Regions from separate parts of the Clostridium felsineum DSM 794 genome, predicted to be linked through region 2. Evidence: riboswitches for the same ligand, from Rfam matches in the RefSeq annotation. Region 2 holds a riboswitch; each other region holds the start of a gene.
What was found. A riboswitch is a leader RNA that binds a small molecule or an ion and turns the genes downstream of it on or off. The one in region 2 is predicted to bind S-adenosylmethionine.
Positions count from the first base shown of each region.

Region 1 (7,677 bases), 1.3 Mb from region 2:
AAGAACGGTAATATAGTTGTGAAATTTGATACTTGGTATGCTAAAAATGGAAAGTACACTAATATACCAGGAGAATATATATCTCCTAGTAAAGAATTAAATGTTTTAGCTACTTGCGATGGAGTAGTGAAGAATGTTGATAATGGTAAAGTAACAATTGTAAATGATCAAACAGGATATACTACAGTATATGATAATTTGGATGAAAAAAGTATATCAATTAAGCCAAATGATAATGTTAAACAAGGTCAAACCATAGGTAAAATAGGTGACAGTAATTACAGTAATAAGTTAATAACAGATTCAAGCTGCTTGTATTTTGAAATTGACCAAAAGCAAAAGGATGGAACTTATTTAGCTGTAGATCCTGAAAAAATTCTAGTTCATTAAAATCTTATAAATTATTTTGAAAATACTCAAAGTAATTTATGAAGACATTAATGCATATTTATTAAGTAGAAGGGTTAAGGAGGTAGCAACTTTGAAAGATTACATTGAAGAAAGAGTTATGGAAGTTGCGAAATATATAATTGAATCTAAGGCTACTATTCGAAAAACAGCTAAAGTTTTTGGTGTTAGCAAGAGTACAATACACAAAGATATGACAGAAAGATTACCTCAAATAAATCCTCAAATTGCTGAGCTTGCTAAAGGTGTGCTTGAGTTAAATAAGGCGGAAAGGCATATAAGAGGAGGAAAAGCAACCAAAATGAAGTATAAAGCTATTGAAGGTTAAAAACATTCCGTTTATAATAATATAGGAGATATATAAATATATTTCTGATATTACACTACAAGATATATTATTTGATTTTAATTAAAAAAGTAAATTAAATTGAGATTTTAAAATATATCTGTATTTAAAGCGTAGAAATAAACGTATGAGATGGAGTGAATAAAGGAATGTTTTTTGGTATAGGAAATGATATGGGAATAGACCTAGGAACTGCTACAGTTTTGGTTTATTTAAAAGGTAAAGGTGTAATTTTAAAAGAACCATCTGTTGTAGCAATAAACCGTACTAATAATGAAGTTTTAGCTGTTGGAGAAGAAGCAAGGCAAATGATAGGTAGAACGCCTGGCAATATTACTGCAATACGTCCATTAAGAAATGGTGTGATTTCTGATTATGATGTGACTGAGAAAATGCTCAAACACTTTATAAGAAAAGCTTGCGGTAAAAGAAGAGTATCTCAGCCTAAGATTATAATATGTGTCCCTTGTGAAGCTACAGGAGTTGAAAAGAGAGCAGTAAAAGATGCTGCAAAAAATGCTGGAGCTAAGAAAGTTAGTTTAATAGAGGAACCATTAGCAGCAGCTATTGGAGCTGGACTTGATATTTCTAAAGCAAGCGGAAATATGGTTATAGATATAGGAGGAGGAACTACTGATATAGCTGTAATTTCATTAGGCGGTATGGTGGTAAGAAGTTCTATAAAAGTAGCTGGAGATACATTTGACGAATCTATAATAAAATATATACGAAAAAAACACAAATTAATGATCGGAGAAAGAACAGCTGAGGATTTAAAGATAAATATAGGTTCGGCTTATAAAAAAGAAATAGAAGAGACTATGGAAATAAGAGGAAGAGATTTGGTTACAGGTCTTCCTAAAAATGTTGAGGTATCTTCTTCGGAAATGAGAGAAGCTCTTAGAGAGGCTGTAAGTTCAATTGCAGAATGTGCACATGCTGTTCTTGAGAAAACACCTCCAGAGTTAGCAGCAGATGTATCTGATAAGGGTATAATGATGACAGGCGGAGGTGCTCTGTTAAATGGTCTTGATAAATTTATTCAAGATATAACTCAGGTACCTGTATATGTTGCAGAAGATCCTGTATCATGTGTTGCATTAGGAACAGGAAAATCACTTGAATATATAGATAAATTAGATATGAATAGTGATGATTTAGATTTAAGTCTTATAAAATAAATCTAATTAGTGTTAATTATATATTTATAACTTTAAAAGTAAATATCAATAAAAAATTGAAAGGGCATATTGCACTTTCAATTTTTTATTAAATAAAATTATAATTTATATATTTTCTCATGTTTTATTTGAAGTTAGGCATATTATTGGGAAAAGTATTATCTTGAAGGTTTTGGTAAAGGTAGTATGAATGTATTATTGTTTGTACTATAATTTTTGACATTTCAAAGACTAAATTTAAACGTATATTTCTATTAGTGAATAATTCACTACTTTCGCAGGAATCTACTATTCCAACAATGGAGACCTCACCGACATCAGGAAGTGATTTTCCAACACCCTTTCCAGGATGAATAGCGTAATCCCTTACTTGAATTTCACCTATGTTTTCTGTATCACCTAAGCAAGCGTCTATACCTATTATTGTTGAATTTTTATGATTATTCTTTATTTTATATAATTTTTTATCTATATTTAAAGCATGTATAGGTTCTGAAATTGTACCATAAACATCTAAGGGAAAAAATTTTTCCTTCAGCATAGTTCCAACTAAGGGACCAAGACAATCACCTATACAGCGATCTGTTCCTATACATACTACTATTGTATCATCAGTAATATAGTGTTTTAAGAAATTCGAAAGTTTATAGTATGCCATTGGTGTATTGTAAGAAGTCTTTATTTTATTCAACAGAATCACCTCCTAGATAATTTATATGATGGTAAGCATATTATTATCACAATAAGTTTTAAAAGCAATATTGTATAAAATTAAAGTAGATGATTAAAGTGAAGTAATTGAGAGAAAAATGGAATAATACAATGATATTTATATTTAATGGTCTAAAATGGGAATTGATTTTAAATGATTATCACTGTATACTATTACTTGTTGATGCGGTGAAAACATCACCTGCAAGTCATGTGGAGGAATTCCCGAGTGGCCAAAGGGGGCAGACTGTAAATCTGTTAGCTCAGCTTTCCATGGTTCGAATCCATGTTCCTCCACCATTATATGTATGGGCGTTTAGCTCAGCTGGGAGAGCATCTGCCTTACAAGCAGAGGGTCACAGGTTCGAGCCCTGTAATGCCCACCATACAAAACTTAATAAGCTGGCATAGCTCAATTGGTAGAGCAACTGACTTGTAATCAGTAGGTTGTGGGTTCAATTCCTACTGCCAGCACCATATATGGAGGAATTCCCGAGTGGCCAAAGGGGGCAGACTGTAAATCTGTTAGCTCAGCTTTCCATGGTTCGAATCCATGTTCCTCCACCAAAAAGACACTAAGTGTCTTTTTTTTTAAGAATTTGTATTGACTATATTTGCTAAGTGATATATTATTAATATGTAAATTGTATTTATGTAAAATTTTGTGATGTTGTATTGGGATTTTTATATTTAGTTTAAAAAAATTGAAATATGGCTCTTATCAAGAGAGGTGGAGGGAAATGGCCCGATGAAGCCCGGCAACCGATGTTATTTAATAACATAAAGGTGCCAATTCCTGCAGAGATATTCTGCAAGATAAGAGAGAGAATGTTAATCAAGTCTCTTCTTATTGAAGAGGCTTTTATTATTTTTTATATTATAATTAGAGGAGGAATTGGAGATAATGAGAAAATTATTTACATCAGAGTCAGTAACAGAAGGCCATCCAGATAAAATTTGTGACCAAATATCAGATGCTGTTTTAGATGCTATTCTAGAAAAAGACCCTAATGGAAGAGTTGCATGTGAAACTACAGTAACTACCGGTATTGTTAATGTCATGGGAGAAATATCAACAAACTGTTATGTAGATATTCCTAAGATAGTAAGAAAGACTTTAAGGGAAATAGGTTATACTAGAGCTAAATATGGTTTTGATTGTGATACATGCGCAGTGGTAACATCAATTGATGAGCAATCTGCAGATATTGCTATGGGAGTAGATGAAGCTTTAGAATCTAGAAAAGGTGAAATGGATAAAATTGATGCTGTTGGTGCAGGAGACCAAGGTATGATGTTTGGTTTTGCAACAAATGAAACAAAAGAATATATGCCAATGCCTATAGCACTAGCTCATAGATTATCTAAAAGATTAGCTGATGTTAGAAAAGATGGTACCTTAAGTTATTTAAGACCAGATGGAAAAACTCAAGTTACAGTAGAATATGAAGATGATAAGCCAGTAAGAATTGATGCTGTTGTAATATCTACACAGCATGGTCCAGAGGTTGAGCATGATCAAATTGAAAGAGATATGATAGAAGAAGTAATAAAGAAAGTTATATCTCCTGAACTTTTAGACCAAAACACAAAGTACTATATAAATCCTACTGGAAGATTTGTTGTTGGAGGTCCCCAAGGTGATACAGGACTTACAGGAAGAAAAATAATCGTTGATACGTATGGCGGATATGGTAGACACGGCGGTGGTGCATTTTCTGGAAAAGATCCAACTAAAGTTGATAGATCAGCAGCTTATGCAGCAAGATGGGTAGCTAAAAATCTTGTAGCAGCTGGAATTGCTGATAAACTTGAGGTACAACTTGCTTATGCAATAGGAGTTGCAAAGCCAGTATCTATATTAGTTGATACATTTGGTACAGGTAAGATATCAGAAAGTAAAATCGTTGAAATAGTAGAGAAAGTATTTGATTTAAGACCAGGAGCTATAATAAGGGATCTTGAACTTAGGAGACCTATATATAGACAAGTAGCAGCTTATGGACATTTTGGAAGATTAGATGTGGAATTACCATGGGAGAATCTAGATAGAGTCCAAGAAATAAAAAAATATATATAAAAAATATGCTGCCTTTAGGTAGCATATTTTTTATGTATATTTAAATAATTGAAAAAGATGTTAACATACCATTATACTTGTGTTAAAATGTTTTAATATGATATTTTAAATTTGTGCATACTATGATATTATAATAAGAGTAATTATCGTGGTAAAGAAGGTAGGTTTATGGAAAATCCATATGAAGGTGGATTTTTGCACATGATTTGTAATTTGAAAAATTTCATGATAAAAGTTTTGATTTTTATAGTAGTTATATCTTTTGGATTGACATTTTTAGCACTTAAAACTTTCTTGCATATATTAAATTTTTTATATATTTGGTCTGGAAAAAGAGTTGGTGTTGAGATATTTTGTGTTTTAATTTATATAGGTATTATATTAGCTTTAAAACTAACTGAAATCATTTGCAATAAGCATCTTACAAAAAGATAAAATTGTAGAAGGGGGTACATATATAGTTGTATCTCTTTTTCGTATGAGGGTTATTATAGTTAAATTAAAAGTAAGAAGAATAAAACTATAGTTTGTTGAAAAATTACTGTAAGTAAGGGGAAATCTGTATGTTAGAACTTCATTGTGTTGTCGACACTGTTGTGTTTAAAAATGAAGAGAATGGGTATGTAGTTGCTAATGCCAAGCCAAAAGAAGAGGATAAAATTACAATAGTTGGGTGTATACCCTATGTTATGGAAGGGCAATCTTTAAAGGTTTCAGGAGAATGGATTGTTCATCCTCAGTTTGGAAAACAGTTTAAAATAGAACGTTGTGAGGAAATTTTACCCAATTCTTTATTAGGTATAGAAAAATATCTAGCATCAGGAATTATTGCTGGAATAGGACCAGTAACAGCCCAAAAAATAGTAAACAAATTTGGAGAACAAACGCTTGAAATATTAGATAATGATATATATAGATTAAGTGAAATAGAGGGAATAGGTAAAAAGAAAATAGATAAGATATATGAGACTTATTCTGAACAAAGAGAAGTAAGAAATATAATGATTTTTCTTCAAAATTATGGAGTGACGCCCAAACAATGTGTAAAAATATATAATCATTATAAAGCAAAGGCTATAGAAGTAGTGAAACAAAATCCATATATACTTGTTGAAGAAATATCTGGAATAGGATTTAAAACAGCAGATAAAATAGCTAGAAGTCTTGGAATAGAAGGAAATTCTCCATTTAGAATTCAAAGTGGTGTATCTTATGTGATAAATGAATTTTGTATGTTAGGTAACACATATATGCCAATGGAAAAGCTTATAAAAAATTGCATGGAAGTACTAAATGTAAAAAAAGATGAAGTAGAAAAAGCAGTATATGAATGTACACTTTCTCAAAGAATAAAAGTGGAAATAATAAATGGCGAAAATTGCGTTTTTACTATGGAATATTATTATTGTGAAATAGGTATAACAAGAAAAATAGTAACACTTGCTTATGACAGTTATAAAAGTCTAGATATAAATGTAGATGAAAAAATAAAACAATTTGAAAATGAAAATGGAATAAAGTTTGCACCATCTCAAATTGAAGCTATTGAGGGAGCGTTTTTAAACGGAATAGAAGTTATAACAGGAGGTCCTGGAACTGGAAAAACAACGATAATAAGATGTATAACGTATATATTTGAAGAATTAAACATGAAGGTATTTATGGCTGCACCGACAGGAAGAGCCGCAAAAAGAATGTCCGAATCAACAGGTAGGGAAGCTAAAACTATTCATAGGTTACTGGAGATTGGTTATGAAGATGAGGTGTTTCTAGATAACAATAATGACAGTACACTTCAATGTGATGTTGTAATAATAGATGAAGCATCAATGATTGATATTGTCTTGATGAATAGTCTTTTAAAATCAATAGGTATGGGAACTAGGGTTATAATAGTTGGAGATGTAGATCAACTTCCATCTGTTGGACCAGGAAATGTTCTTAGAGATATAATTGAGAGTAAATGTGTAAAAGTTGTTAGATTAGCAGATATATTTAGACAATCTAAGGAGAGTATGATTATAGTAAATGCTCATAAAATTAACAATGGTGAAATGCCACTTTTGAATAGGAAGGATAAGGATTTTTATTTTATAAAAGAAGATAATGCAGAAGGTATAACTAATACTATAATTAGTTTAGTATATGAAAGGCTTCCTAAGTTTAATAAGAAATGGAATGCTGTAAGAGACATACAAGTACTTTCGCCCATGAAAAGAGGTAGTGCAGGGGTAATAAATTTAAATACTAATTTACAGAGCATTATAAATCCACCTCATAAAAATAAACCTGAAATTAAATTTCGTGACAATATTTTTAGGGTTGGAGACAAAGTTATGCAGATAAAGAATAACTATATGTTAAAGTGGAATAGGATAACAGGCGAAGGGGAAAAGTCTGGAGAAGGAGTTTTTAATGGAGATATAGGAGTTGTCAATGATATAGATGAAGATAATAATGTTATAGTTATTTTTGATGATGAAAAAGAAGTTACATATGAAAGAATTAATTTAGATGAATTAGAACTTGCATATGCAGTAACCATTCACAAAAGCCAAGGAAGTGAATTTCCAGTAGTAATTCTTCCAATGACAATGGGACCACCCCTACTTATGAATAGAAATCTTTTGTATACTGGAATTACAAGAGCTAAGCAGTTAGTTGTAATAGTTGGGTTTCCTAAAGCTATTAAATTTATGATAGATAATGATAAAAGCTTTGAAAGATATTCAGGACTTAAATGGAGAATTGAAGATATAATAAAAGAAGAGAGTTAGGAGAGATTTGTAATGGAAAGATCATTTGTTAAAATTAGAGAAGAATACAATAAAATAGCTCAGACTCTTTCGAAATTATTAAATAGCAGAGAAAGATATATAAATTTAAATTCACCACCATACAATACATCAGAGATTTTTTTGAGCAGTATAATTGAGTATATGGCAAATGGA
Region 1 covers NZ_CP096980.1:1,091,983-1,099,659, forward strand. Annotated here, with positions in the region: gene CLFE_RS05270 (M23 family metallopeptidase) at 1-390, shown strand, start outside; gene spoIIID (sporulation transcriptional regulator SpoIIID) at 482-736, shown strand; gene CLFE_RS05280 (rod shape-determining protein) at 904-1,935, shown strand; gene yyaC (spore protease YyaC) at 2,060-2,626, opposite strand; tRNA gene CLFE_RS05290 (tRNA-Tyr) at 2,862-2,946, shown strand; tRNA gene CLFE_RS05295 (tRNA-Val) at 2,957-3,032, shown strand; tRNA gene CLFE_RS05300 (tRNA-Thr) at 3,048-3,123, shown strand; tRNA gene CLFE_RS05305 (tRNA-Tyr) at 3,129-3,213, shown strand; SAM riboswitch class I at 3,362-3,469, shown strand; gene metK (methionine adenosyltransferase) at 3,551-4,726, shown strand; gene CLFE_RS05315 (hypothetical protein) at 4,895-5,161, shown strand; gene recD2 (SF1B family DNA helicase RecD2) at 5,290-7,503, shown strand; gene CLFE_RS05325 (hypothetical protein) at 7,516-7,677, shown strand, end outside.
Region 1: it holds a riboswitch for S-adenosylmethionine, as region 2 does, so the genes downstream of both, metK (methionine adenosyltransferase) here and metA (homoserine O-acetyltransferase MetA) in region 2, are expected to answer to the same signal.

Region 2 (7,677 bases):
GATTCAAGATTTAATGATAGATTTAGAAAATCTTGATTTTGTAATTGAAAATTTGAAATTAAGAGGAGTTAAAGGAACTACAGGAACTCAAGCAAGTTTTATGGATCTTTTTAATGGAGATCAAGAAAAAATCAAAACTCTTGAGAAAAAAGTAGTTGAAAAAATGGGCTTTAAATCAGCATATGACGTAACGGGTCAAACTTATCCTAGAAAAGTAGATTCTATAGTATTAAATACTCTTTCAGAAATAGCTCAAAGTGCATATAAATTTAGTAATGACTTAAGAATACTTCAAAACATGAAGGAAATGGAAGAACCTTTTGAAAAGAATCAAATTGGATCTTCTGCAATGGCATATAAAAGAAATCCTATGAGATCTGAAAGAATAAGTGCTCTTGCTAGATATATAATAGTAAATTCTCTTAATCCGGCTATAACTTCTGCAACTCAATGGTTTGAAAGAACATTAGATGATTCTGCAAATAAAAGAATTTCTGTTGCTGAAGCTTTCCTAGCATTAGACGGAGTTTTAAATCTTTATATAAATGTATCTTCTAATATGGTTGTCTATGAAAATGTAATAGCTTCTCATGTTAAAAATGAGCTTCCTTTTATGGCCACAGAGAATATTATGATGGAAGCTGTAAAAAAAGGCTGTGATAGGCAAGAACTTCATGAAAAGATAAGAGAATATTCAATGGAAACTGCTAAAAGAATTAAGGCTGAAGGTTTATCAAATGATTTGATAGAAAAAATCAAAAAAGATTCTTACTTTAAGCTAACAGAAGAAGAAATTGATGAAATAATAGATCCAAATAAGTTTGTAGGAAGAGCGCCTTATCAAGTTGAGGAATACATAAACAACTGTGTAAATCCTATTTTGTTAGAAAATAAGAAATATATGGGTTTAGAAGTAAATATTGATGTGTAAATTATTTACATGCGGCAAGTAAAAGTATATAATTAATCATGAGAAAAATATTTTCCTAAATTATTATATATAAAAGGTGGATATATGTTTAACCAAAAAAAAATTATTTTACTTGTCATTATAATTATTTTAACTTTTTCAGGCTGTGGAAATTTGGAGAATAAGACGAAAAATCCAGTAAAATCAAAAAATTTACCTTCAGCCACAAAAAAAGTAAAAGAAGCACCTAAGCCTAAAATTTTTAAGTTGGGTTCTAGCGGAAGTGATGTAAAAAAAATTCAAGACAAACTTAACAATTATGGGTATGCTATTACAGCTGATGGGAAGTTTGGTCCTTCTACGGATTGGGCTGTACGTGATTTTCAATACAAGCACAATATACCTATAGATGGAAGTGTATCAGATCAAACTATGAATTTACTAAAAGAGACACCAACTGATGCAACAAAAGTAAATTCTGCGGTTCAACCTGACGCTAACCCAGAAGTCCAAACAATGAAAGCTGATGCTGAAAATTTAGCTAACTCTAATGATACGCCAACTTTCACCAAATTTTTTATAATTACATCCTTAAAGGATCAAAGAGTGTATGTATTTAATGGAGATCCACATAATTGGAAGCTTATAAATACTTTTGAATGTACATCAGGCTCATCTGAAACACCGACTATAACTGGTCACTTCTATGTAGAAGGTAAAGGATTAGCCTTTAAAACTGAAAATGACGTGGTTTGTAAATACTATACTCAAATTCATGGCAATTATCTTTTTCATAGCATACTCTTTGATAAAAATGGTAATGTAGTTGATGGAACCTTAGGTGCTTCTCTTTCTCATGGTTGTGTCCGTTTGGCACTACAAAATGCTAAATATATTTATGATACAGTACCAATGGGAACAGGGATATGGATATTCTAAAAAAGTAGGATATATGCTGAGTAAAGTATATATCCTACTTTTTTAGAATAGGGAATACTAATACATTATATGTATTAATTATTGTAATAAGATGGTATAATAATATATATATATTGAAAATAAGATAAGATTAATTTAATTTATAATTGGAGTTGTGTATTATGTCTTTAAAAACTTCCTTTGAGGAAAATATGAAACTTAAAATTAAAAAACCTAAAATGTATAAAGTAATACTACATAATGACGATTATACAACAATGGAGTTTGTAATTGAAGTGCTCATTGATGTATTCAATAAAGTCCCTGCAAACGCTGTTAAAATAACCTTTGATGTGCATAAACATGGAATAGGCATAGCAGGAATTTATCCATATGATATTGCATTGACTAAAATAAATGAAGTTGAAAAATTAGCTTCTAAAAATGGATATCCATTGAAGTTGACCATGGGGGAGGTATAGAACTTGAAACTGGATGAAATTGTAAATGAAATTATTACAGCAGCATATAGCGAAGCAAAATTTGATATGCACAAATATTTTACACCTGAACATATTTTATATGCTTCACTATTTTATAATGATGGAATAAACATAATTGTAAACACAGGTGGTTCTGTAGAAAATTTAAAAAAACAACTTGAGAAATATTTCATGAAGAACGTTGAAAAATTAGAATCGGGAGATCCTACTCAAACTGTAGGGGTTGAAAATATAATAAATCAAGCAGCTAATCATGTTTTAGCTAGTGGAAAAGAGATAGTAACCTTAGGTGATATATATGTGGCTATATACGACGATAGTGCGTCTTTTGGAAGCTATTATTTAAAACAGCAGGGTATTACTAGACTTAAGCTTCTAAACTACATTACACATGGAATATCAACAGTAAACAATAGCATTGATAATGAGATAGAACCCTTACCAGAAAACGAATACTTATTTGATGATTATCATGAAGAAGAATCTTCTGCAATGGAAAAATATACAGAAGATATTACTGAAAAAGCAAAAAATGGTCTTATAGATCCACTAATAGGTAGAGAAGATATATTGAAAAAAACACTTCAAGTTTTGTGTAGAAGAAGAAAAAACAATCCTATTCATGTAGGTGAACCAGGTGTGGGTAAAACAGCTATAACAGAAGGTCTTGCAGCTTTAATTGCTGAAAACAAGGTGCCAAATGTTTTAAAAGGTAGTAAGATTTACACTTTAAATATGGGAACCATGGTAGCTGGAACAAAATATAGAGGTGACTTTGAAGAAAGAATAAAAAATGTACTCAATGAAATATCGAAATCTTCAAAACCGATAGTCTATATTGATGAAATACACACAATTATAGGCGCTGGCGCTGTATCAGGTGGAACTGTAGATGCAGCTAATATATTAAAGCCATACTTTACTGATGGTAAAATAAAATTTATAGGTTCAACTACTTATGATGAATACAAAAAAATATTTGATAAAGATAGAGCTTTATCCAGAAGATTTCAAAAAATAGATGTAGGTGAACCAAGCATTAACGAAACCTTTGATATTCTTATGGGTATAAAAACTAAATATGAAGAGTTTCACAATGTACACTATACTAATGCATCCCTTAAAGCAGCAGCTACTCTTTCTTCTAAATGCATAAATGATAGATTTTTGCCAGACAAGGCAATTGATGTAATTGATGAATGTGGAGCAGCAGCTGAAATGAATAGAAAGGGCGATGAGAAGGTATATATAAATGTACGTGATGTAGAGAATATAATATCTTCTATATCAGGTATACCAGTAAAAGATTTATCTAAAAATCAAATAGAGAAGCTTAAGAACTTAAAGAAAAATCTTAAAGGTAAAATTTTTGGTCAAGATAAAGCTTTAGAATCAATAGTTCAGTCTATTAAGAGATCAAGCGCTGGTTTTAATGATGAAGATAAACCTGTAGCAAGTTTTCTTTTCGTAGGTCCAACTGGTGTTGGTAAAACAGAAATATCAAAGCAGTTAGCAAAAGCTCTAAATATAAAGCTTATACGATTTGATATGAGTGAATACCAAGAAAAGCATACTGTTGCTAGGCTAATAGGTTCACCTCCAGGTTATGTAGGCTATGAAGAAGGGGGCCTTTTAACAGATGCAGTGAGAAAGAATCCGTACTGTGTTCTTCTCTTAGACGAAATTGAAAAAGCTCATTCTGATATCTTAAATGTACTTCTTCAAGTTATGGATTACGCAACTCTTACTGATAACAGTGGAAAAAAAGCTGATTTTAGAAATATTATATTAATAATGACCTCTAATGCGGGTGCTTCAGAAATAGGTAAAAATAAAGTTGGTTTTGGAAATAGAGTTGTAGGAGAAGATAATATAGATAAAGAAGTTTCTAAGATATTTTCTCCTGAGTTTAGAAATAGACTTGATGATATAATAATTTTTAATAAAATGGATGAAGATATGGCAGTTCGTGTGGTTAAAAAATCCATAGACGAATTCCAAAAGAAGCTAAGTAAAAAGCATATAAAAATTAAAGTCACAGATGAGTGTGCTAAATGGATTGCAGCTAAAGGCTTAACTTCTAATTATGGTGCGAGAGAAATTTTAAGAATCATACAAGAAAAAATCAAGCCTTACTTTGTAGATGAAGTTCTTTTTGGAAATCTAACAAAGGGCGGAGAAACAGTAATTGATGTAAAAAATGATGCTATAAAATTTCATAATGTAGGTAAATAATGTCTTTTGAATGTTGACAATATATAAAAATTGTACTATAGTATAACTGTTATTTAATGAAAATTATATACGTATTATTTCTTATCAAGAAGGCGGAGGGACTGGCCCAATGAAACCTGACAACCGGCAAATGTACGGTGTTAATTCCTGCAAAACTTATTTAGTTTTGAAAGATAAGAAAACAGTTTATTAATAATAAATTAATTTGTGATTAATAATCCGTTTTTCTTATGAAAGGCGGATTTTTTATATTAAAATTTATTAAGACTAGGACGGTGAACTAAATGCCTATAAAAATACCTGATAATCTTCCAGCAGCAAAAACCTTAAATGAAGAAAATATATTTTTTATGCATGAGAATAGGGCATACCATCAAGATATAAGACCACTTAACATTCTTATAGTGAATTTGATGCCCACTAAAATAATTACAGAGACACAAATATTAAGACTTATTGGAAACTCGCCCATTCAGGTTAATCCAACTTTCATTCATACGCAAACACATAAATCTCAAAACACTTCAGAGGAACATCTGATTAAATTTTATGAAACTTTTGAAGATATTAAAAATTACAAGTTTGATGGTATGATAGTAACTGGTGCTCCTGTTGAAACACTTACTTTTGAAGAAGTAGATTACTGGGATGAACTATGCAAGATTTTTGATTGGTCAGTTACTAATGTAACCTCAACCATACATATATGTTGGGGTGCACAGGCAGGTCTGTATCATCATTATAAAATACCTAAACATAGACTTAATGAAAAAATATTTGGAGTATTTGAGCATCACCTTAATGAAAAAAATATAAAATTAACAAGAGGATTTGATGAGAAATTTTATGCTCCACATTCAAGACATACTTATGTAAAAAAAGAGGATATAGAGAATAATCCTAATATAAGAATTTTAGCTGAATCTGATGAGGCTGGAGCATATATAGTTGCATCTAAAAACGGCAAAAATATCTTTGTAATGGGACATGCTGAATATGATAGTGACACCTTGAATCAGGAATATCTTCGTGATAAAAATCAAGGTATGGATATAAAGCTCCCTAAGAATTATTTTAAAGATGATGATCCAGAGAAGGGACCTATGGTTACCTGGAGAGGTCATGCTAATCTTTTATTTTCTAACTGGCTTAATTACTATGTATATCAAGAAACTCCGTTTGAACTTTAGAAAAGCTATAAAATTCATCTAGTACAATTGTTTGTAGAGATTTTTGATAAAAAATGAGAAATGTTGTTTTTAAGACATAAGCAATAGGGGTAAGGAATTCTCATGTGTTTTAAGAAAAAATAATAATGAATTTAAAGATATAAGCATTACTGAGAGGTAGTGCTTATTTTTATCGTATTATAAATATTTTAATTTAGTATAAATACATAATTGCAAAAGTATATATCGACATAAATAGCATGTGCCAAGCAAACTTTGATAGTATAAGATATTCACTAATGGTGACATAGTAATTATAAGTGATAAAAATAATACTCAATCTGCATATAGAATTTAGACAAACTTACTGTCGAACAGATTTATTATATATCAGCATATTAGCAATGAATCTTGTGTAGCAATATACATGAATATTTTGTTTGTAAATTATGTTTATATAAATAAAATTCACCCAAATTAGTATTTATTAAGTATATATATGATAATTATTGTAAATATGTTAAAAATATGGTATTATTATATTAACTTATTATAGCGAATTAAGAAGAATAATTGTATTAAAATGAAATTCATCAAAATTAACTATTCCAACAAATTATCTTGAGTTTAATTCACAAAGTGATTTTATAAGTGTATTAAAAAATATACAGGACTCACGCCTAAACAATATAGCAAAATTATTATCGTTTAGATTGGACATTAGATGCTTAAAGATAAAACATTTTTTATTCCACTTATCCTTCATTGTGAAACGCTTTTATGTTATGCCATTAGGATACACTTGATTAAATAGCATGTATATTCTTTAGATAGACTATTTATAACGCATAAAATGGATATTATATTGTTATCGAGTGGTCCTAATTTGCATATATCCCTAATCAATCCTGTTTAGATTGTTTTTAAAGTAAGGTGGTGGTAATTTCAGGTCTAATATTATTTTGTGGAATTAAAAAAATAAGGAGGATTATATGTTATGAAAAAAAAGCTATTAAGTTTAGTATTAATTTTTTCAATGATAATTTCATTAGCATATTGTGATTTTTTACCAAATAATAAAACTGTAAACGCCATGACTTCAGATCCTGTGGTATTAAGAGCTGAAAACTATTCGAATATGAGTGGTGTTCAAACAGAAACTTGCTCAGAAGGTGGTAAAGATGTTTCATATATTGATGCAGGAGATTGGATGTCATTTTATTCCGTGAATTTGCCAGTAACAGGACAATATACAGTGGAATATCGAGTTGCATCGTTAAATGGTGGAGGAGTAATAAGTTTAGAGAAATCTGGTGGAAATCCAGTTTATGGTACTGTTAATGTTCCTTCAACGGGCGGATGGCAAAATTGGCAAACTATTTCTCAAACTGTTACATTAAATGCAGGAGCTCAAGACATAGGAATAGGTGTACCAAAAGGGGGATACAACATTGAATGGATAAAATTCACCCCTGTTGGCGATACACCATCACCAGTAACATTAAGAACTGAAAATTATTCAAATATGAGTGGTGTTCAAACAGAAACTTGCTCAGAAGGTGGCAAAAATGTTTCATATATTGATGCAGGAGATTGGCTGGCATTTTATTCTGTAAATTTGCCAGTAACAGGACAATATACAGTAGAATATCGAGTTGCGTCACTAAATGGTGGAGGAGTAATAAGTTTAGAGAAATACGGCGGAAATCCAGTTTATGGTACTGTTAATGTTCCTTCAACGGGCGGATGGCAAAATTGGCAAACTATTTCTCAAACTGTTACATTAAATGCAGGGTCTCAAGACATAGGAATAGGCGTACCAAAGGGTGGATATAACATTGAATGGATAAAATTCACCCCAACTGGAAGTACACCAGTAACACCACCTACAGAAATATGGAATAACCCAGCTGTAGGCATAAATATCAATGGTCAGCAGGCC
Region 2 covers NZ_CP096980.1:2,427,266-2,434,942, forward strand. Annotated here, with positions in the region: gene purB (adenylosuccinate lyase) at 1-931, shown strand, start outside; gene CLFE_RS11460 (L,D-transpeptidase family protein) at 1,016-1,849, shown strand; gene CLFE_RS11465 (ATP-dependent Clp protease adaptor ClpS) at 2,011-2,310, shown strand; gene clpA (ATP-dependent Clp protease ATP-binding subunit ClpA) at 2,314-4,566, shown strand; SAM riboswitch class I at 4,645-4,746, shown strand; gene metA (homoserine O-acetyltransferase MetA) at 4,851-5,756, shown strand; gene CLFE_RS11480 (carbohydrate-binding protein) at 6,733-7,677, shown strand, end outside.

Region 3 (7,677 bases), 730 kb from region 2:
GGGTGGTTTTTATTTTACTCCTGGATAAGCTAATATTAGAAAATTTTGTGATTTAAAGAGCAATCGAAAATTTCAAACAAAGGAGAGTTTTGGTATGATTAAAGAATGGAATGATTTTAAAGAAGGTACATGGTTAAATAATATTGATGTTAGGAACTTTATACAAAAAAATTACACCCCATATATGGGTGATGAAGAATTCTTAGAAGAAGCTACAGAAAAAACAAAAAAACTTTGGGATAAGTGTGAGAAGCTTCTTATAGATGAAATAAAAAAGAATGGTGTTTTAAAGGCAGATAATAAAACTGTATCTGGAATAGATAGTTTTGAAGCTGGATATATAGATAAAGATAATGAAGTGATTTTTGGGCTTCAAACAGATGAACCGCTTAAAAGAATGGTAAATCCTTTTGGTGGAATAAGAATGGCAAAACAAGCTTTAGAAGCTTACGGTTATGAAATAGATGAAGGAGTTTATGATACATTTACAAAGTACAGGAAAACTCATAATGAAGGTGTTTTTGATGCTTATACAGATGAAATGAAAACGGCTAGACACGTTGGACTTTTAACAGGTTTACCTGATGCTTATGGAAGAGGAAGAATAATAGGAGATTTTAGAAGAGTTGCACTATATGGAATAGACTACTTAATTGAAAAGAAAAAAGCAGATTTAAAAGAATTAAAAGGCAATATGCTTGAAGATTTAATAAGAAGAAGAGAAGAAGTGTCAGAACAAATAAAAGCGTTAAAAGAAATGAAGTCTATGGCACTTAAATATGGAATAGATATATCAAGACCGGCAGCAAACGCTAAGGAAGCTGTTCAATTCACTTATTTTGGATATCTTGCAGGTATAAAAGAGAACAATGGTGCAGCTATGTCCCTTGGAAGAGTTTCAACATTTTTAGATATATATATTGAAAGAGATTTGAAAAATGGAGTTATAACTGAAAAAGAAGCACAAGAGATAATTGACCAATTTATAATAAAATTAAGATTCGAGAGACATCTTAGAACACCTGAATATAATGAACTTTTTGCAGGTGATCCTAATTGGGTTACTGAATCTATAGGTGGTATGAGTGTAAATGGAGAAACTTTGGTTACAAAAAATTCCTTTAGATTCCTTCATTCATTAACTAATTTGGGACCAGCTCCAGAGCCTAATATGACTGTACTTTGGTCAAACAAGCTTCCTGAAGACTTTAAGAAGTATTGTGCAAAGATGTCAATAAAAACAGACGCGCTTCAATATGAAAATGATGATATAATGAGACCTATATATGGAGATGATTATGGTATAGCTTGTTGTGTATCTGCAATGAAAATAGGTAAACAAATGCAGTTTTTTGGAGCTAGATGTAACTTAGCTAAATCTTTATTATATGCTATAAATGGTGGAGTAGATGAAAAGAAATTTGATTTAGTAGTACCTAACATAGAAAGAATAGAGGATGAAGTACTTGATTATAATAAAGTTAAAGAAAACTATTTTAAGGTTATGGAGTATGTAGCTAAGTTGTACGTAAATACTCTTAATTTAATACACTATATGCATGATAAGTATGCCTATGAAAAAGGGCTTATGGCACTTCATGATACAGAAGTTCATAGATTTTTGGCTTGTGGAGCAGCAGGACTTTCTGTAGCAGCAGATTCTTTAAGTGCAATAAAATACGCAAAGGTAAAACCTATTAGAAATGAAAATGGAATTGCTGTAGATTTTGAAATAGAAGGAGATTTTCCTAAGTACGGAAATGATGATGATAGAGCTGATGATATTGCAGTTGAAATAGTAAACAAATTTATGTCTGAGTTAAGAAAAACACCTACTTATAGAAATGCAGAGCATACATTATCAATATTAACTATAACTTCAAATGTAATGTATGGTAAAAAGACAGGAGCAACACCAGATGGTAGATTATCAGGAGAGGCTTTTGCACCGGGAGCTAATCCTATGCACGGAAGAGACAAAAATGGAGCATTAGCATCTTTAAATAGTGTTGCTAAAATTCCATATAGAGATGTTTGTCAGGATGGAATTTCAAATACATTTTCTATTATTCCAGATGCATTAGGAAAAAGTGAAGAAGATAGGAAAAGTAATCTAGCAGCTATTCTAGATGGGTATTTTGAGCAGGGGGCACATCATTTAAATGTAAATGTATTTAATCGTGAAACACTTTTAGATGCAATGGAAAATCCAGAAAAATATCCTACACTTACAATAAGGGTATCAGGATATGCAGTTAATTTCGTTAAACTTACAAGAGAACAACAGATGGAAGTTGTTAAGAGAACATTTCACGAAAGAATGTAGAGGTGTTAATTTGGGAAAAATTCATTCAATAGAGACAATGGGACTTGTTGATGGACCGGGAATAAGAGTTGTTGTTTTTTTGGCAGGATGCAGACTTAGGTGTGCATTCTGCCATAACCCAGATACGTGGAATATTAATTCTGGAGAAGAAATTTCTCCAGAAGATTTACTTAAAAAAGTTAAGAGATATAAAAATTATTTTGATAGATCTGGTGGTGGAATTACTTGTTCCGGCGGTGAACCTTTAATGCAGCCAGAGTTTTTAAAAGAATTTTTGAAGTTATGTAAAGAAAATGGAATAAACACGACAGTTGATACAGCAGGCTTTGGATGTAACCACTATGAAGAGATTTTAAAGTATACGGACTATGTTCTTCTTGATATAAAGCATATAAATAGTGAGGGTTACAAAAATTTAACTGGTGGAGACATGAATGAGTTTTACAAATTTGTTTCGGAAGTCAATAATTCAAAAGCAGTAGTCTGGATAAGACATGTTATGGTACCGGGGATAACTGATAATTATGAAAGTATGGATAGACTTGCAAAAATAGTACAAAAAGTTAAAAGAGTTGAGAAAGTTGAAATCTTACCATATCATACTCTTGGGATAAAAAAATATGAGAAGCTTGCAATAGAATATAAACTAAAGGGAATAAAAGATATGGATAAAGATACAGCATCAAAATTCGAAGAATATGTTAATGAGAAACTAAAGAAATAATTATATGAACCCCCTTTAATTATTAAATCATATCTTAATAATTAAAGGGGGCTTTATTACTTATTTTTTTTAATTGGTGAGCAGCCACTACAGGATTTTGAGCCACTACAGCAACTACAGTCTCCTTTTGCACTTTTCTTGAAGCTTTTATAAAAAATGTATAAGGCTGAACATATAATAATAAGTGTTATTAGTATTTCAATAATCATAAAAACTCACTCCTTTTAAGTACATACAAAATCACTAGAAATGAATATCATTTTCAATTAAATATTATCATTTAATCGTGATGATGTCAACAGAACTTAAGTTAACAATATTGAAAATATATTTCGAATTTTGTCGAAACATGATATAATATATTTATTAATTTGGTAACTGTACATAAATTCAGAAGGAGGAATTTATATGGTATTGGTCTCTACGTCAGATATTGATGATAGGAATAAACTCTGCAGGTACAAAACTGAAAAAAGAGGTAAAGTAAGAAAGAGAATTGAACTAGAAATATCATATCCTAGAGTAAATGATGAAAGTATTTACGAAAAATACAAAGGAGAAGAGCCACTATTAGAGGCAGTTAATATATCTGAATTTGGAATAGGTTTTAAAAGTAAGCTGCCGTTAAAATCAGGTGATTTTATAAGTTTCCTTCTTAGTATTGATGGAAAACCATCTTTTTGGTGCATTTCAATGATTAAATGGGTAGGATATAATGACAAATCATATGTAATTGGGTGCGAATTTATATCGTTAAATATGCAGCAGATAAGAGTGATAAGAAATTTTGTTGATAAGGATTAAATGCTGAAAATGTAGATTTAGCCTTAATAGTATTAGTTTTCTTTTAAGGCACTATTTTTAAAAACAAAAACATATTATTTTGATTGGAAAAATATATTTTGTGTATAAAATGGCTAAATTCGTATTGACATTTAAATGTAGACTAACTATAATATTAACTAAAGAATTAATAAAAATGGTGCACTTATCAAGAGAGGTGGAGGGACCGGCCCTGTGAAGCCCAGCAACCTGTATATATTTTATTACAAGGTGCTAATTCCTACAGCGCTAGCTGAGAGATGAGAATATATTTGATTTTAAAGTCAGAGTTTATTCTCTGGCTTTTTTATTATTTTTTAATCTAATGAGAAAGGTGAATGGCATGATAGAAATAAAGAATGTTTCCAAATACTTTTCAGGGAATAAGGTTCTTAAAGATGTTAACCTTAAGATTAAAGGTGGAGAAATATTTGGAATTGTTGGACATAGTGGGGCTGGAAAATCCACATTACTTAGATGTATTAATGGACTAGAAACTTATGATGAAGGAAAAGTAATAGTTAGTGGTAAAGAGCTGAAAGAAGTTCAAGGAAAAAGTCTTAGGGAATTTAGAAAAGAAATAGGTATGATATTTCAAAATTTTAATCTGCTTAATAGAAAAGATGTATATCATAATATATCATTACCACTTGAGGTTTGGGGAACTGACAAAAATAAAATAGATGCTAGAGTCAAAGAACTTTTAGAACTTGTAGATTTAAGTGATAAAGTAAAGAGTAAACCTTCTAATTTAAGTGGTGGACAAAAGCAGAGGGTAGCTATCGCAAGAGCATTGGCATTAAACCCTAAGATACTCTTATGCGATGAGGCCACATCGGCGTTAGACCCTAATACAACAAAATCTATATTAAATTTATTAAGAACAATAAATTCAAAATTAGGTATAACAATAGTTATTGTTACACATCAAATGGAGGTTGTTAAAGGAATATGTGAAAGAGCTGCCTTAATAGACGGAGGAGTTATAAAGGAAATTGGAGAAGTTGAGGAGCTATTCTTAAATCCAAGTGGTGAGATGAAAAAACTTATAGGACAAAGTGATGATGAGGTTCTACCTAAAGAAGGAATAAATATAAGAGTAATATTCCCTAAAAATAGCAGTGAAGGAGCTTTAATAACTTCCATGGCAAGGGAACTTAATGTGGATTTTTCAATTGTTTGGGGAAAACTTGAAAAGTTTAGAGATAATGTTTTGGGAAGTTTAGTTATAAATATTTCTGAAGGTGACAAGGAAATTATATGTAATTATTTAACTTCGCATAATGTAGTTTGGGAGGTGGCATAATGAGTACAGCAGAGATATTGAAACAAATTCTACTACCTTCGCTTTGGGAAACAATTTACATGGTTTTTGTAGCCACCTTATTTTCTATAGTAATTGGATTTATACCAGCAATAATACTTGTAATAACAGATGAAAATGGACTAAAACCAAATAAAATAGTATATAAGATATTAGATTTTATAATAAATATGCTTAGATCCTTCCCTTTTTTAATTTTGATGATTGCTATATTTCCATTTACAAAATTACTTACAGGAAAACAAATAGGTACGACAGCAGCAATAGTCCCATTAACTATTGGAGCATTTCCTTTTGCAGCTAGAGTTATAGAATCTTCACTTAAAGAGGTAGATAAAGGAATAATTGAAGCAGCTAAATCTTTTGGTTCAAGTAATTTTCAAATTATATTTAGAGTTATGATAAAGGAAGCTATGCCTTCAATTGTCCTTGGAATTACACTTACAGTTATCAACATAATAGGATATTCAGCTATGGCAGGAGCAATAGGAGGTGGTGGCCTTGGAGCTGCCGCTATGCAATATGGCTATAATATGTTTAATACAACCGTCATGGTTTATACAGTAATAATACTTATGATTATTGTTCAAATATTACAATCAATTGGAAACTTTATCTATAAAATGATGATTAAATAAATAGGGGGAACAAATATGAAAAAGAAATTATTGGCAGCACTTTTGTCAGGAGCAGTTTTAGTTGGAGCATTAACAGGCTGCAGCAGTTCAGGTTCAAGTAATTCTAGTAGCAACGATAAAAAAACAATAGTAGTAGGGGCAACAGCAGTTCCACATGCAGAAATCTTAAATAATGTTGTAAAACCAATATTGAAAAAGGAAGGCTATACATTAAAGGTAAAAGTATTTACAGATTATGTAACTCCAAATACAGCACTCAATGATGGTGATTTAGATGCAAATTATTTTCAACATGTGCCTTACTTAAACACATTTAATAAGGAAAAACATATGGATTTAACATATACAGTTAAAGTTCATATTGAACCTATGGGCTTATATTCTCATAAAATTAAAAAATTAAGTGAACTTAAAGATGGAGATGAAATAGCTGTACCAAATGATTCAACAAATGAATCAAGAGCACTTAAATTATTAGAAGAAAATGGAGTAATAAAACTTAAGAAAGCTGATCTTGTTACTAAACTTGATATAACTGAAAATAAGAAAAATATAAAAATAAGAGAATTAGATGCAGCACAGCTTCCAAGAGTTCTTGGTGATGTAACAGCAGCAATAATTAACTCTAATTATGCAATACAGGCAAATTTAAATCCTACAAAAGATGCAATTGTTTCAGAACCTAAAGATGCACCATATGCTAATATCCTTGCAGTGAGAAAACAAGATAAGGATAAACCTTATATAAAAGCTTTAAATAAAGCATTAACATCTCCAGAGGTTAAAAAATATATTAATGATAAATATAAAGGTCAAATAGTACCTGCATTTTAATAAATATGTGTATAGAAGACTTTAAAGAAAAACTTTAGAGTCTTCTTTTTTTAATGTTATTATAGTTGAAATTATGATAAAATACATAAATAGCATTAAATAATTATAGATATTATTTTAAAACAGAATAAATATGTATAATGAAAAAAATTACATTATATGGTATAATGTAATTGCTTTAAAATAGGAAGTTTAATAATTTGTAAAGTTTAGAAATTAATTGGCGTAGAATATAGGTTTTTTACGGATTTAACTTATATATTAATTTTAGTCAGTGATTTTCTTAAATTAAGAAAAAAAGAGAGTGATAATTTTGATTAAAAGAAATGCTGTAACAAACATAAAAATTGATGAATATGTTGATAGGTTTAAAGTGGAAGGCGAGAATAAAATATATTCTAAGGCGTTATTTTTTGATTTAGAGCATTATGTCTATAAAAAGCCTATATGCATTGGAGTGTTTGGGTGTGCATATTATGATGAAGAAACTAAAAATTTAAAGACAACTCAGTATATGATAGAAAATAGAAAGGATTCTGAGGAAATATTAAAAATTGCAGAAGAATACTTTATTAAAGCTAAAATTAAACTCAAAAAGGAATACATAGTTACATTTTCAGGTAATAATGATTTTACAGTTGTAAATTATTTATTTAAAAAAAACAATATAAATATGGAGGTGAATAAAGAATTTAAGAGTATTGATTTACAAAAGGAATATGAAAAGGTTACTAAAAAATGTGTTGGACTTAAAAATTTAGAAAAAGTATTTGAAATAAACAGAGAAAGTGAGATTATAAGTGGATCTACACTAGCAAAGACTTTTGGAAAAATTGTTAAGGATGAGGAATACTCTTTAAGAATGCCTGAAGAGAAAAAAGACAAGATACTCCTTTATAATAGACAGGATGTTGAAAGCTTATTTAATATGATTACCACGTGGAACAAATATGTGAAGGAAGTGGATGATGCTGAAAAGTAGTATTTTAAATATTTTAAGCAATAGAAT
Region 3 covers NZ_CP096980.1:1,701,659-1,709,335, forward strand. Annotated here, with positions in the region: gene pflB (formate C-acetyltransferase) at 95-2,326, shown strand; gene pflA (pyruvate formate-lyase-activating protein) at 2,337-3,050, shown strand; gene CLFE_RS08000 (FeoB-associated Cys-rich membrane protein) at 3,107-3,259, opposite strand; gene CLFE_RS08005 (PilZ domain-containing protein) at 3,459-3,854, shown strand; SAM riboswitch class I at 4,036-4,139, shown strand; gene CLFE_RS08010 (methionine ABC transporter ATP-binding protein) at 4,216-5,178, shown strand; gene CLFE_RS08015 (methionine ABC transporter permease) at 5,178-5,834, shown strand; gene CLFE_RS08020 (MetQ/NlpA family ABC transporter substrate-binding protein) at 5,850-6,668, shown strand; gene CLFE_RS08025 (ribonuclease H-like domain-containing protein) at 6,982-7,650, shown strand; gene CLFE_RS08030 (hypothetical protein) at 7,637-7,677, shown strand, end outside.
Region 3: it holds a riboswitch for S-adenosylmethionine, as region 2 does, so the genes downstream of both, CLFE_RS08010 (methionine ABC transporter ATP-binding protein) here and metA (homoserine O-acetyltransferase MetA) in region 2, are expected to answer to the same signal.

Region 4 (7,677 bases), 1.2 Mb from region 2:
AAACCTAAACCAGCAAGAAAAATTCCTCCTATAAAAAGCTGATAGCCTGTTACTATCATAGAATCCAATTTTTGGGTTATTCTTTTTCCGTATATACTTGAAGCTGAAAGTACAAGTGCCGCTAACATAATAAAGCCCTCCCCCATAAAAGAAAAGGAAAATTTCAGTATATCAGAATTAAAATTTGCAATTATAACTCCTGCAAAACCTATAATACAGCCAAGAATTCTACTGATATTAAGCTTATCGTTTTTATATATAAAATTAGCTAGTATTATACTAAAAAAAGTTCCTGTACTATTCATTATTGAACCTTTAGTTCCTGTTGTATATCCAAGTCCTACATAAAAAAATATGTATTGAAGAAGCGTTTGTGTAAGTCCTAAAATAATAATTTGCAATACATTTTTTTTATTAAAAATTTTCATATCCTTGTGAAGTATTATTGATATGACTATTACCATTATTCCTGCTAAAGCAAATCTATATCCTGCAAATACAAATTCACTAGGTACATCATTTGCCTTTATACAAAATAGCTTGTACCCTATTTTTACTCCTGGATAAGCACTTCCCCAAAGAAAACAACATATTGTGGCAAATATCACAACAAGTTTTTTATCGGTAAAAATATTTTTAGAATTCATTTTTTAGCACCCTTTCATTTTCTCACTAAAAAATCGCTAAAGATGACACATCTTCAGCGACTTTTATAGATGTCATTATATATTATATAATAACATAATTACATATATATTCAATTATGCTTGTTCAAGAGCTTGATTCAAATCCCATATTAAATCATCTGCGTCCTCTACTCCAATTGATAATCTTATCATGTCTGGAGTTACACCTGCTGCTCTTTGTTCTTCTTCATTAAGTTCAGCATGTGTTGTGCTTGAAGGATGTATAACAAGTGACTTTGCATCTGCAACATTTGCTAGAAGAGAGAATAATTTAACACTGTTTATGAATTTCTTTCCTGCTTCAAGTCCTCCCTTTATTCCAAAAGTAAATATTGAACCCGCTCCTTTTGGAAGATATTTTTTAGATAATTCTCTATATGGACTTTCCTCTAATTCGGGGTAGTTTATCCATGAAACCTTTGGATGATTTTTTAGAAATTCAACTACTTTTCTTGTATTCTCAACATGCTTTTGAACTCTAAGTGAAAGTGATTCTAGCCCTTGTAGAAAATAGAATGCACTTTGTGGACTAAGTGTTGCTCCTGTATTTCTTAAAAGTTGAACTCTTGCTTTTAATGCAAATGCAGGTGCACCCAAATCAGCATATACAAGTCCATTATAGCTCTTATCTGGTGTTGTAAAATCAGGGAACTTACCGCTAGCTCTCCAATCAAATTTACCACCATCAACTATAATTCCACCTATTGTAGTTCCGTGTCCTCCAATAAATTTTGTTGCTGAATGTACAACTACATCTGCTCCAAATTCTATCGGTCTTATAAGATATGGTGTACCAAAAGTATTATCTATTATAAGTGGTATTTTATTTTCATGTGCTATTTTAGCTACAGCTTCTATATCAAAAACATTTATTCTTGGATTTCCAATAGTTTCTCCATATACAGCTTTCGTTTTATCATTTATTGCTTTTCTTATATTTTCAGGATTATCTGGATCTACAAATACAACTTTTATTCCAAGCTTCTTAAGAGTAACCCCAAATAATTCATATGTTCCACCGTATAAAGTACTTGCTGCGACAATTTCATCTCCAGCACTTGCTACATTTAAAATTGCATAAGTAATTGCTGCAAGTCCTGATGCCGTTGCAAGACCAGCAACTCCGCCCTCAAGAGCTGCTACTCTATTCTCAAATACATCAGTAGTTGGATTCATTATTCTTGAATATACATTTCCAGGTTCCTTTAATTGAAATAAATTTGCTGCGTGATCAGCATTTTTAAATACATATGATGTAGTTTGATAAATAGGTACTGCCCTTGATCCTGTTGTAGGGTCAGCTACTTGACCTGCATGAACCTGTAGTGTTTCAAAACCAAATTTTCTTTCTTCACTCATTTTGAAAATCCCCTTTTTATTTATATTTTCTGTTCTTACTACTAAAAATGTATAAAATTAAATCCCCTTCATAATTGAAGAGGATTTTTATTAACTAAAAAATTTTATAATCCTCTTATCTCTCAAAATTAACTTTGCAGGAATTAACACCATGCATTCAAATGAAAAATGCTGGTTGTTGGGTTTCATAGGGCCAGTCCCTCCACCTCTCTTGATAAGACTTTATCATAACCATATTTAATTTTCCTAGTATTCATATATGAATTACTCAATTCATTTTATGTTTAAATTATATCATGTTATTTCCACCTGTCAATAGATTTTTACAATAAAAAAAAATTATTATAAAAATTCAAAATATTTTGTCCATAGAGAACTGTAACCATTGAAGCAATGGCTATAAATGGAACAAATGCCACATAATCTGTTTTGCTTTTTAACTTTAATAACATCAAAATCATTGATACAGCACCTGCAAGAATAATTGTCATAAATAACATAAGCATGCTAAATTTCATTCCCAAAAATAGACCACACATAAATATAACTTCTGCATCTCCCATACCAAAAACAGTTTTCTTAATAAATGCCTTACCAGCAAAATTTATTAAAACAATTATTCCTGAATATAAAATTGCTGCGAACAAATATTCATGTATACTATTTTTATAAAACAAATTTATTACCATAAAAATCACACCCACTAATATGCCAGGTAAAGTTGTACACAAATACACAACTTGTGTATCAAAATCTATTACTGAAATAATAAACAGCACTGAAAACAAAGCTATATACTTTAATGTTATTAAATTATATCCATATTTTAAATACAGCATTAAAAAAATAGTACCACATAAAATTTCAAAACCAAAATACCTAAATCCTATTTTTTCATTGCAATATCTACATCTGCCTTTTATTATAATATAACTTAATATAGGCATCATATCATACCATTTAAGTTTTTTTCCACATTTAGTACAATGAGATGGAGGATATATAATAGATTCCCCCTTTGGTATTCTTATTGTACATACATTTAAAAAACTTCCAATTATTATTCCTATAACAAATATTATAATAGTCATTTAGCTCTACTGTATCTTTGCCTTATTTTATCTATAATCTTATAATACTCGTTTATTTCTTCATTAAGTATTAAACTATCCTCTAACACTGTTTTATCTGTTAATCTAGTATCTTTAAAGTTTATCTCGTTGTATAACTTACTCCTTAAATTTTCTATACTTTCTAGTAATTTATTTACATTTTTCACATTAAACACCTCCAATGTTATTATTAACATTAGAGGTGTTTTATATTCATTTTTATCTTTATATTTCTTTTACCATGTGCTACCTTTTATTGTATTGGTGCCATAAGTATTCTTCCTGTTCCACGATAAACATTCACTAAGCCTTCACCTGAAACCGCTGAACCAATCAAACTTTTACTTGATTTTTCAACTCTAAACTCTAATGAATCTGACCAAGCAATTGCATAGTTTCCATCAATTCTAACTTCATCTTTTTCAAGTACAAATTCTATAAGCTCATCTCTAGGAACAGGACTCTCTAATACAGCAATTCCCTCACCTTTAAGACATAAATTAAATAAACCTTCTTTACCTAGCATTGCTGAAGAAAGATTAGTTCTCGCTACAACATTTTGCTTTACTCTTGATTCACAAGCAAGAAAAAGTCCGTCATCTATTACCATTCCACCCCAATCAGAAACATCTTCAAGTAAAATATGTCTATATGTAGGTTCTAACATCAATAAACCATTTCCTTGATATTTAGGTTTAATTGCAGATTCTTTTGTTACTTTGGATGATAGAGCCTTACCGAAGAAATCGCCTATTCCTTTAACATCTGCAGCCATACTAACATTTCCTGAAGTCCATTGCATAGCTCCTGCACTTATTGTATAAGCATTGCCATTCAATTCTATCAACACTTGTCTCTTTCTAATGTTCATTTCAGAAGCAAAATATGCAGCCATAGCCCCTGCAGCATTTACACTCAAATCCTTTTTATACTCAAGAACTTTTACATCTCCTTTAGTCTCTACTACTTCTATATTTTTATTTTCAAAAAGATTCTTACATTTTACCATCTATACTCTCCTTTTAATTTATACATTTTACTATTTTAATTTTTCTCTAACAGAATTTAATTTTTGTTCCATAGATGCCTTCTTATCTCTTCTATCATCTATACTTATAGATGTAATAACTCTTTCTGCTCCATTTTTAAAAGGAATTTCATGCATTTTTCTTATAACTTTAATTATTGTATCTAATTCTCCCTCAAATATTGTACACATTGGAGTTAATTGATATTTTATTTCTTTTTCGTCTTTAAGTATATTTTCACATGCTGCCACATAGCTACTTAAACTAGTTGAACCTGTACCTACAGGTATTATTGTTGCTTGTGCAATAGCCAAAATAATCACCCCTACTTCTTAAAAATTTCACTATAATATATTCATATCTCTACTCACATGGTTTAAAACTTCACAGCCTGTTTCCGTTACAACTACTAAATCCTCTATTCTAACTCCATACTTTTCAGGAATATATATACCTGGTTCTATTGAAAATACCATTCCAACTTGTGCCTTTATATCCGAGTTACCTCCTACAGAAGGAAATTCATGATCTTCTATACCAATGTTATGACCTGTTCTATGTGTAAAGTACTCGCCATAACCTTCTTTTTCTATTACCTCTCTAGTAATTTTATCTATATCACTTAATTTAACACCAGGTTTTACTGCATTTTTTCCTGCCTCATTAGCTCTCTTTACTATATCATAAATCTTTTTTGCTTCTTCACATGGTTCTTTATAGAAAAAAGTTCTTGTCATATCAGAACAATAGTTATTATACACTCCTCCCATATCTATAACTATAGAATCTCCTTCTTTTAACTTAGTATCATCCGGCATATGGTGTGGATCTGCTCCATTCTTACCATAACTACAAATAGTTTCAAAAGAAAGCTTCTCTATTCCATTCTTTTGAAAGATTTCTTGTATTACTTTTGCCATTTCTTTTTCTGTTTTACTTTCTTCAATATATTTTATTAGTTCTTCCATAACCTTATCATTTATTTTTGAAGACTCTCTTAAAACTTTTATTTCCTCTTCATCTTTTATCATTCTTACCTCATCTATAATTGGTGAGGAATTAATAAATTTCATATTAGAATTTTCCATAAGTTCTATTAAAAAATGTGCTGGCCAATTCTTATCTATTCCAAGTGTACTATCCTCATTAATTATTTTTAAAAGAATAGGAATAGGCTCCTCACTATCATCATAAGTTACAATTTCATTATTTCCTAATCCTTTACTATTCTTAAAAAGACTATTAATAATGAATGTAACCTTCCCGCTAACATTTATATACATTGCCATTAACCTCTCACCTGGATCAATTAAAGCTCCTGATAGGTAAAATACACTGGAAGGTGATGTCACTATTATTTGACTTAAGTTATGCTTTTTCATATTATCTATTACTCTTTTTATTCTACTATTCATATTCTTCACTCCTTACTTATAATTTACTATTCCTAAGAATATAGTCAAGCCTTTATTATTTTTATAATGATAAAAAACCAAGTAATAAATTCAAAAATCTATTGCTTAGTTTTTCTATTTTACATTACTAGTTTTTAAAAATCAAATTAATCCTATGGACATTTTAACATCCCGAATATACTTTTCCCTTTGAAAATATAGCTTTTCTGCTTCTTCTAAACTTATCTCTTTAAAACTGATTTTAGCCTTTGGCTTCATTTGAGCTATTTTGTACAAATCCACCTGCACTACTTGAGCTATTTTAGGATAACCTCCTGTAGTTTGTCTATCTGCTAAAAGAATTATAGGATTTCCGTCACGTGGTACCTGCACCGCACCTAATGAGATAGCTTCTGAAAGCATTTCGAACTCCTTTTTCAAGCTTAATTTTTTTCCTATAAGTCTGTACCCCATTCGATCTGAACTTGGTGTTACTTCAAAGTCAGAAGCAAAAAAATCCTCTCTGCTTTTCTTGTTAAAAAGATCAAATTGTACTCCACGAACCACCCTTAATTCATTGGACAACTTTTCCTTTTTCACATACCAAGAAGCTATCTTAAAATTATTATTATCTTTTAAACCTCTAATAATTCTAAAAGCAACTTTACTTTTTTCTTTATTTATATTAATTATATCTCCATTTTTTAACGCTCTACCCTTAAAACCACCTATACCTCCTCTAAGATAAGTACTTTTGCTTTCTAAAACCTTTTTTACATCCATTCCTCCTGCAAAAGCAATATAACTTCTACATCCAGATTTTACAGTCCCAAACTTTAAAATACTATCTTTTTTCAAATATATTGGTCTATACATTGATACTGGTTCATTATCTAAGGTTGGTGATAAATCTCCTCCTGTTATTGCTAAAAGTGTGCCCTTTTCTAACCTAAGCTGAGGTCCCATTAACGTAACCTCTATTACCCCTTCATTTTCGTCATTTCCAACTAAAATATTTGAAAGTCTCATTGCATAAGTATCCATCGCACCACTTACAAGTATTCCTTGATTCTGAAAACCATACCTGCCAATATCCTGTACAGTAGTAAGTAATCCTGGTTTTAAAACTTCTATTTTCATTACTCAACTACCTGCCTTTCGTATTCATCCTCGCTAATTGGTACAAATTCAACTAAATCACCTGCTCTAAGAAAGCTTGGATTTTTATCATTTGGTCTAAAAAGCTCTATTGGAGTTCTCCCTATAATGTTCCAACCTCCTGGAGTACTTATGGAATAAACTCCAGTCTGAACTCCACCTATTGCTACTGACCCTTTGGGAACAGCAGTGCGTGGTGTTTCTTTTCTTGGAACCGCAATTCTTTCATCCATTCCACCTAGATAAGGATATCCTGGGGCAAAACCTATCATATGTACCAAATACTTTCCACTAGCATGTACCCTTATAAATTCTTCTTTTGACATATTAGAGTACTGAGCTGAATACTCTAAATCCGGTCCAAATTTTCCTCCATAGCATACTGGAAGGCTTACAACTCTAGGCTCCTTCATATTTGAAAAATCTAGTTTCTTTACTATACCCTGAAGAATTGTTTTTACTGTTTCATAAGCAGGTCTATGATATAAATTCTTTTTTACAATTACAGGATCATAAATCACCATAACATTAGTGTAGGCAGGTATATACTCTATCATTCCCATAAATGGATTTGCATCAAGATAATCACATAAAGTTTTGATTTTTTTTTGAGTTACAGCATCTATTCCTCCTTCAAATTCAAGCATTATAGATACTTCATTTATAGAAAAAATTTTAACATTATTTTTCATTTTTCAACTTCTCCATCTCAAAACTCTTTATATCTATATTACTTTTTTTAATGGCCTTACTTATTTTGTCTGCAAATTCAAGTGCGTGAGTACCATCTCCATGAATACAAATTGTGTCTGCTTTTATTTCTATATCCTCACTTTGATCGGACATAACCTTTCCTTCTTTTATCATCCTTATAACCCTATTGACAGCTTTTTCAGTATCTGTAATAACAGCATCTTTCTCTCCTCTTGGAGTTAATGAG
Region 4 covers NZ_CP096980.1:1,256,570-1,264,246, reverse strand. Annotated here, with positions in the region: gene CLFE_RS05890 (DMT family transporter) at 1-647, opposite strand, end outside; gene CLFE_RS05885 (O-acetylhomoserine aminocarboxypropyltransferase/cysteine synthase family protein) at 762-2,045, opposite strand; SAM riboswitch class I at 2,158-2,266, opposite strand; gene CLFE_RS05880 (prepilin peptidase) at 2,369-3,136, opposite strand; gene CLFE_RS05875 (Spo0E family sporulation regulatory protein-aspartic acid phosphatase) at 3,133-3,324, opposite strand; gene CLFE_RS05870 (AIM24 family protein) at 3,411-4,166, opposite strand; gene CLFE_RS05865 (MTH1187 family thiamine-binding protein) at 4,197-4,499, opposite strand; gene CLFE_RS05860 (M24 family metallopeptidase) at 4,530-5,600, opposite strand; gene CLFE_RS05855 (5-oxoprolinase subunit C family protein) at 5,742-6,719, opposite strand; gene pxpB (5-oxoprolinase subunit PxpB) at 6,719-7,429, opposite strand; gene CLFE_RS05845 (LamB/YcsF family protein) at 7,419-7,677, opposite strand, start outside.
Region 4: it holds a riboswitch for S-adenosylmethionine, as region 2 does, so the genes downstream of both, CLFE_RS05885 (O-acetylhomoserine aminocarboxypropyltransferase/cysteine synthase family protein) here and metA (homoserine O-acetyltransferase MetA) in region 2, are expected to answer to the same signal.